2 regions of the Pseudactinotalea sp. genome follow, and region 1 is predicted to be linked to the other one. Evidence: riboswitches for the same ligand, from Rfam matches in the RefSeq annotation. Region 1 holds a riboswitch; the other holds the start of a gene.
What was found. Region 1 has a riboswitch for S-adenosylmethionine ahead of ACOJSN_RS16670 (methylenetetrahydrofolate reductase). Riboswitches for the same ligand answer to the same signal wherever they lie in the genome.

Region 1 (3,675 bases):
GACCAGGGTCTTCTCGATGAAGGCCCCGATGCCGAGAGCGGGGGAGAGCTCGGTGCCGTCCTCGAGCGTCATCTTCTGTGTGGCGTTGTGCGTGTTGAAGCAGTACCAGGGGCGTCCGCGCAGACAGGCGCGGCACTGGCCGCACACTGCCCTCCAGTTGAGGATCACGTAGTCGCCCACCGCGACATCGGTGACGCCCTCGCCGATCTCCTCGACCACGCCTGCGGCCTCGTGCCCGAGCAGGAAGGGGAACTCGTCGTTGATGCCGCCGTCGCGGTAGTGAAGGTCGGTGTGGCAGACACCGCACGCCTGTACCTTGACGATCACCTCGCCGGGACCCGGGTCCGGCACCACGATCGGCACCACCTCGACCGGGGCATCCTTGGCGCGGGCGATGACGCCCTGGACAGTCTGTGGCATGGCGGCAGCTCCTGTGCTGTCTCGGGAACTCGACAGTCGCCAACCTAGCCGAGAAGCCTGCGCCGCGGTTCGCCGACCGACCACGGGTTGTCGGTGCCATCGGGTACCGTCGCTCATCACGGCGTGTCCTCCGCCGAACCCCGATCGGTCCGTCCCCAGCACGGCCCACCGTCAAACCCCCGTGGTCGGCGATGTCGGGGCAAAGGGACTCCAGTCTCAGGTCGATGGTCAGTCCGTGAACCGAGCGTCTGACGTCGAGATGTCGCTGGGGGACCAGACGCCAGCGCAGGAGTCCGGATGACAGCCAACCGCGCCTTCAAGAAGCGCGTCCGAGCTCGCGCGGCCCAGACCGGCGAGTCCTACACCGCTGCCCTCCGGCACATCCGATCCGAAACAGGAGCGACTGTGCCCACCACCCCACCCGACCTCACCCCGACGCTGCGCCTCGCCGTCGGCCAGACCACGCCGCTCACCGACCCGGGTGACGTCGCCGCGATGCGCGCTCGCGGTGCCGAGATCCGCGATCTCATGCAACGAGCGCACGACGGCGGCGCTCGCCTTCTCCATCTGCCGGAAGCCGCGTTGTGCTTCCCGTCGAAGACGCTCCTCTCGAGCGTTCCCGGCGAGGTCGCCGAGTCCGACTGGACCCGGTTCGCCTGGGACGCTCACGACACGGAGATCCAGGCGATCCGCATCCATGCGGGCCGCCTGGGCCTGTGGACCGTGGTCGGTGCGCCGACCTATCTGCCCGGCCGGCCGCCGTCGGGCAGGCCGCGGCTGAGCACACTCGTGATCGACCCGAGCGGCACGCTCGCAGCCCGCTACGACGAACGGCTGCTCTCGCGCACCAAGCAGACCTACATGTACGAGGCGGGTTCGGCCGGCGTCACGTTCGCCATCCACGGGCTGACCTTCGGGTGCCTCAGCGGTCTCGAAGGCTTGTTCGGGGACGTCTTCAGCGACTACGAGGCCGAGGGCGTCGACTGTGCGCTCTACTCGACCGCCGGGCCCTCGGACCCGGGCGCGGAGGACTCGCTCGCGTCGTCGGCCGTGGTCGCGGCGCGGCAGAACGGCCTCTGGGTCAGCTACGCCGTGCACGCGGACAAGGCTCCCGATGCGCCCGCCGGCATCTCCTCACCCGAGGGCCGTTGGGTGTCTCGCTGCCCCGAGGAGGCGAGACCGGCCGTGACCTTCGCGGACATCCAGCCGCGCCCCGAGGGCGGGCCACGTGAGTGGCGCCGCTCGATGCTGCAGGCTCATCGCAACGGCACGAACCGGTAGCTTCCGTGCTCGGTGACCTCGTCGGCGCCGCCGGCGCGCTCGACGAGTGTCATCGTGCCGCAGACCGGGAGCACCATCCGGGCGTCGTCGGCGAGCTGCTCGAGCAGGTCGGCGGGGATCTCGCGCGCTTCCGCCGACACGAGGATCCTGTTGTACGGTCCGTGCTCGGGGAGCCCGACGGCGTCCGGCCGGGCCTGCTCGATGCTCGCCCAGGGCCATGGGCCCTGGGTGAGATTGGTGGCGCCCCACGCCACGAGATCGGGTTCGATCTCCACGCCCCGCACACGCCCGTGCGGGCCGACCAGCTCGGCGAGCAGCGCCGTCGTCCATCCCGAGCCAGAGCCGACGTCGAGAACGCGCTGACCAGGCTGGACCTCGAGCAGCGCGAGCATGTCGCGCACGGTGCGCGGCTGCGAGCAGGTCTGCTCGTGCCCGATGAGGATCGGGCCGTCGTGGCTGGCGCGCTCCCGTGCACCCTCGGGCAGGAACCACGCGCGAGGAGCGGCACTGAACACGGCGTCGAAGCGGTCGCTCGTTCCCTCTGGTCGCGCACCGACGCTCGCTCCGGTCTCCGCTCCGCTGCGGTCCTCACTCCCTGCTGCGCTCACCTCTCCGAGTCAAACACTCCGCGTCCCACCATGTGGTCCGAATCGTGAGCGCGCGTGACCACGGGGCGGTCATCTCCTAGGGTGGCGGCATCCCATCCAGAGCGGTTGAGAGTCCTGGCTCGTCGACACCGCAGCAACCCCCAGTGGCAGGCCTGCCGAGGGAAGGGTGCTAACGCCAGGATCGATGGAGTTCCCATGGCCACCCCTGTCTGTCCCGTCCGCGAGGACACCCCATGAGCACGGCTAGCCTCTTCTCCGTGCCCGCCGCGAGCCCGACGATCTCGTTCGAGCTGTACCCGCCGCGCACCCCGAAGGGTGCGCAGAGCCTGCCTGCCACCGTGGCGCGGCTCGCATCCGTGCGGCCCGACTTCTTTTCCGTGACCTACGGCGCGAGCGGGCGCACACGCGAGACATCGGGCGCCTTGCTGGCGCACATCATCGAGCGGACCGACGTCGCCCCGATCGCGCACCTCACCTGCGTGGGCGCCTCGGAGGCCGAGCTCGACGAGGTCGTTACCGACCTGATCCGCATCGGGGTGCGTGACTTCCTCGCACTGCGCGGCGACCCGCCCGAGGGCGAGCCCGACTGGCGGCCGCACCCCGAGGGCTTCACCTCTGCGAGCGAGCTGGTGCACCTGCTTCGACGGGTGGAGGCCCGCGAGCTCGCCGGTACCGCCGATACCGCCAGCCCGCTGAGCATCTCGGTGGCCGCCTACCCCGGCGGCAGCTACGACGCCGCGGGTAGTCCCGTGGTCGAGCCCCACACGATCCAGGCGCTGCTGGCCAAGCAGAACGCCGGCGCCGACTACGCCATCACACAGGTCTTCTTCGACCCCGCCTGCTACGGCACGTTCGTGCAGACCGCTCGCGAGGCGGGCGTGCACATCCCGATCGTGCCCGGCATCATCCCGCTGACCGACCCCCGGCGACTCCGCCGGCTGGAGTCGCTCACCGGGGTGCCGGTGCCGCCGACGCTGCTCCAGCACCTCGAGGGCGCTGCTGATCCCGACGATCAGTACGCCCGTGGTCTCGCCGCCGGTGCCGACCTCGTGCACGGCGTGCTCGAAGCCGGCGCCCCCGGCCTGCACGTCTACACCTTCAACTCCTCCGGCCCCGCCCTGGACCTCCTCGCCGCCGCCGGACTCCGCCCGGCGCCCGCCGAGCAGCACTGACTCCCGCGCCCTACGCCCACCGAACCGCCGAACAGGGGGTTTCGTTCGGTATGGGCTGCCTTTCCGCACAGAACACCCTGTTCGACCCCCAGGAGAACCTCCATGTCCCGTCCTTTTCCCGCCGCCACCGTTCTTGGGTACCCCCGGATCGGCCCCCGCCGTGAGCTGAAGCGCGCGGTCGAGGCCTTCTGGGC
Region 2 (3,675 bases), on a different contig from region 1:
GCCACGCCTGCCCCACCGGGCGGTCCCGATCCGCAGGGTGGAACACCCGCGCATAGGCCTCGAAACCGCGCGGGACGACGTCGTGGATCGTGCCGCGCCACGGCGCGTCGAGCCGCTCGGCCATCCAGGCGCCGAGGCTGACGTCTGCAGTCCAGTGCATGGCGTGACGCTATCTGCTGGGCGCGAGCGCGGCGTCGGGTAGCGTCCGGTGTTCGTGGGTGCGATGAGCAGGGTGGCGGAGACGCTCGTCCCCGCTCGGCTGGGTCGCCCGTTCCGGTGGCTGCTCGCCTCGAGCTGGGTGAGCAACCTCGGCGACGGCGTCGTGCTGGCCGCCGGGCCGCTGCTGGTCGCTTCGCTCACCGACGACGCCCGGCTCGTGGCGCTCGGAGCGACGCTGCAGTGGCTCCCGCCGCTGCTGTTCTCCCTGGTTGCGGGCGTGATCTCGGACCGGTTCGACCGGTGGCGTGTCCTCGTCACCGGAAACGTGGTCCGCGTCGTGGTGCTCGGGGTGCTGGCGACGGCGGTACTCACCGGACATGTCTCGATCGCGATCGTGTTGGTGGTGCTGTTCCTTCTCGGCTGCGCCGAGGTGTTCGTGGACAACACGTCCTCGACGCTCGTGCCGATGCTGGTCGATCGCAAGGATCTGGCGGTCGCGAATGCGCGCGTGATGACCGGCGTCATCACACTGAACCAGCTCGCAGGGCCGCCGCTGGGCGCGGCGCTGTTCGCCCTCGGCCACGCGTGGCCGTTCGCGAGCCAGGTGCTGCTGGTGCTCGCGGCTCTCGTGCTGCTCTCACGCGTGCGGCTACCGGCTGTGGAGCGGGTGGGGGAGCGACGGCGCGCGCGGCACGACCTCGCGGAGGGGCTGCGCTGGGCCGTGTCGCATCCGGCCGTGCGCACACTGGTGCTGACGATCTTCAGCTTCAACATCACCTTCGGCGCGGCGTGGGCCGTGCTGGTGCTCTACGCGCAGCGGCAGCTGGGCCTCGGGGAGATCGGGTTCGGGCTGATCACCACGATGGGCGCGGCGGGCGGACTGCTCGGCACCGCGTGCTACGGGTGGCTGACCCGGCGGCTCACGCTCGGAGCGATCATGCGGATCGGACTGATCATCGAGACGCTCACCCACATCGGGCTCGCGGCCACGCGCGTGCCGTGGGTCGCGATGGTGATCTTCGTGGTCTTCGGCGCGCACGCCTTCGTGTGGGGAACCACCTCGGCGACGATCCGGCAACGGGTGGTGCCGATCCCGCTGCAGGGGCGCGTCAACGGCGTCAACAGCCTCGGGGTGTTCGGCGGCCTCGTACTGGGGTCGACGCTCGGCGGCTTCCTCGCCGAGCGGTTCACGGTGGCAGCACCGTTCTGGTTCGCCGGCATCGGCTCAGCCATCTTCGTCGTGCTGATCTGGCGCCAGCTCCGTCACCTCGACCAGGGCGATGAACCGGCCGAGGACGCTGCGTCCGCCTGAGAGACGCGGAGCTCAGGTGGTGGAGGACTCGGCCTCGGGGTCCTCCTCACCGGCCCCGCAGACGTCCGAGATCGTGACCTCGTGCTGGCCGGTGAGGGTGCGCTCGACGTCGTCGGCGCCGTGGAAGGTCAGCACGAACGTCATCGTGGTCGGGTTCTGCGCGGTCACACCCACGCCGACGATCACGGTGTCACCGGCGTCGAGCTCGTACTCGCCGACGTCCTCGCGCGCGCTGCTCGGATCGGCGGGCGGGTAGTCGCCGACCGAGAGACCGCCTGCGCCTCCCGTGAACGGCAGCACATAGGCGTCGAGGATCTCGACCTCGGAGGCGGGGTCCTCGGTCTCGAGGGTGAGGTCATCGAGCGTGATCGCGTCGGTGGCGGTGAGCACGGTGCTGAAGGTCAGCGGTGCGCCGAGCGCGTCTGCCACGCACGCCGTGGCCGCCCCGGCGGACTGGTTGGCAGCCGTCCCGAACACGGGCGGCTCCGGTTCACCGGCAGCGTCGGTGGTCTCCGTGGCCTCGGTGCTCGGATCCTCGGTGGGCGGCTCCTGCGAGGAGGTCTCCGAGGTGTCCGACGTTGGACCGTCGGTCGGGTCCGGAAGGTCGGGGGAGGGGTCGGTGCAGCCTACGAGCAGCAGGGCGGAGGCGGCGAGGGCGACGCCGAGACGAAGAGAACGCACCCGCTCATTGTGGTCCCGTTCGAGGGACGGACGTCCGCGCCACGCGGCGAGTCACGCCGTCGGGAAGCCGTAGACTCGCCGTCGGACACCATCCAGAGCAGCCGAGAGATCTGGCTCGACGACGCTGCAGCAACCATCCGCCCACCGCGGCACGGTGCTACTGCCAGGACCGATGGAGGCAACATGAGTTATGCGGGCGATCTCACATCCACCGAGGCGTGGGAGCTGTTGGAGAGCGACGAGAACGCCGTGCTCGTGGACGTGCGCACCCAGGCCGAGTGGGCGTTCGTGGGTGTGCCCGACACCGCGACCCTCGGCAAGCGGCCGGTCTTCGCCGAGTGGAGCTCGCTCGGCAGCGGACCGAACCCGGCAGCGTTCGTCGAGGCGGTGACCTCCCAGGTCGACCCCGGCACCCCGATCGTGCTGCTGTGCCGCAGCGGGCAGCGTTCGGCGATGGCCGCGCAGGTGCTCACCGCCGCCGGATACGGTCCCGCCTACAACGTCAGCGACGGGTTCGAGGGCGGTCTCGACGCCCACGGCCACCGAGGCTCCGAAGGCTGGCGTGCGGCTGGGCTGCCCTGGAGGCAGCAGTGAGCCGCCCCGAGCCGTGTACCGACCTGCCCGACGGCGTGGGGCCCGGAACGATCGCCGTCCGGGGCGGGTTCGAGCGCACCGCGTTCGAGGAGATCTCCGAGCCGGTGTTCCTCACGCAGGGATACGCCTACCCGCGTGCGGCCGACGCCGAGGCTGCGTTCGCCGAGGAGATCGACCGGTACACCTACAGCCGCTACGGCAACCCCACGGTCAACGCGTTCGAGGAGCGGCTGCGGCTGCTGGAAGGGGCCGAGGCCTGCTACGCGACGGCGACCGGCATGGCTGCGGTGTTCACCTCGCTCGCCGCCGTGCTGCAGCAGGGCAGTCGCGTCGTGGCCAGCAAGGCGCTGTTCGGGTCCACCTTCGTGGTGCTCAACGAGATCCTGGGCAAGTGGGGCGTGCGCACCGACTATGTCGGGGCGACCGACCTGCAGGGGTGGGCCGATGCGTTGAGTGAGCCGGCCGACGTCGTGATCTTCGAGACGCCCTCGAACCCGATGCAGGAGATCGTGGACATCGCCGCGGTGACCGAGCTGGCGCACCGCGCCGGCGCGATCGTGATCCTCGACAACGTGTTCGCCACCCCGGTGCTGCAGAAGCCGCTCGACTTCGGTGTGGACGTGGTGGTGTATTCGGCCACGAAGCACATCGATGGCCAGGGCCGCGTGATGGGCGGCGCGATCCTCGGGCCGAAGGACTACATCTACGGGCCCGTGCAGACGATGATCCGCAACACGGGCCCGAGCCTGGCGCCGTTCAACGCGTGGGTGCTGCTCAAGGGCCTGGAGACGCTCGCGCTGCGGGTTCGCGCGCAGGCCGCGGCCTCGCTCGAGCTGGCGCGGTGGCTGGAGGAGCAGCCGCAGGTGGAGCGCGTGCACTACCCGTTCCTGGAGTCCCACCCGCAGCACGAGCTGGCGAGGACCCAGATG

Region 2: linked by a shared signal. The riboswitch ahead of ACOJSN_RS19825 (rhodanese-like domain-containing protein) and the one ahead of ACOJSN_RS16670 (methylenetetrahydrofolate reductase) in region 1 are both predicted to bind S-adenosylmethionine.

Annotation. Positions count from the first base shown of each region.
Region 1 is NZ_JBMDXJ010000364.1:20,268-23,942, forward strand. It holds gene ACOJSN_RS16655 (S-(hydroxymethyl)mycothiol dehydrogenase) at 1-420, opposite strand, end outside; gene ACOJSN_RS16660 (carbon-nitrogen hydrolase family protein) at 718-1,701, shown strand; gene ACOJSN_RS16665 (protein-L-isoaspartate O-methyltransferase family protein) at 1,677-2,309, opposite strand; SAM riboswitch class I at 2,399-2,500, shown strand; gene ACOJSN_RS16670 (methylenetetrahydrofolate reductase) at 2,543-3,481, shown strand; partial or broken gene metE (5-methyltetrahydropteroyltriglutamate--homocysteine S-methyltransferase) at 3,584-3,675, shown strand, end outside.
Region 2 is NZ_JBMDXJ010000435.1:7,839-11,513, forward strand. It holds gene ACOJSN_RS19810 (hypothetical protein) at 1-160, opposite strand, end outside; gene ACOJSN_RS19815 (MFS transporter) at 224-1,471, shown strand; gene ACOJSN_RS19820 (hypothetical protein) at 1,484-2,152, opposite strand; SAM riboswitch class I at 2,238-2,331, shown strand; gene ACOJSN_RS19825 (rhodanese-like domain-containing protein) at 2,336-2,746, shown strand; gene ACOJSN_RS19830 (O-succinylhomoserine sulfhydrylase) at 2,743-3,675, shown strand, end outside.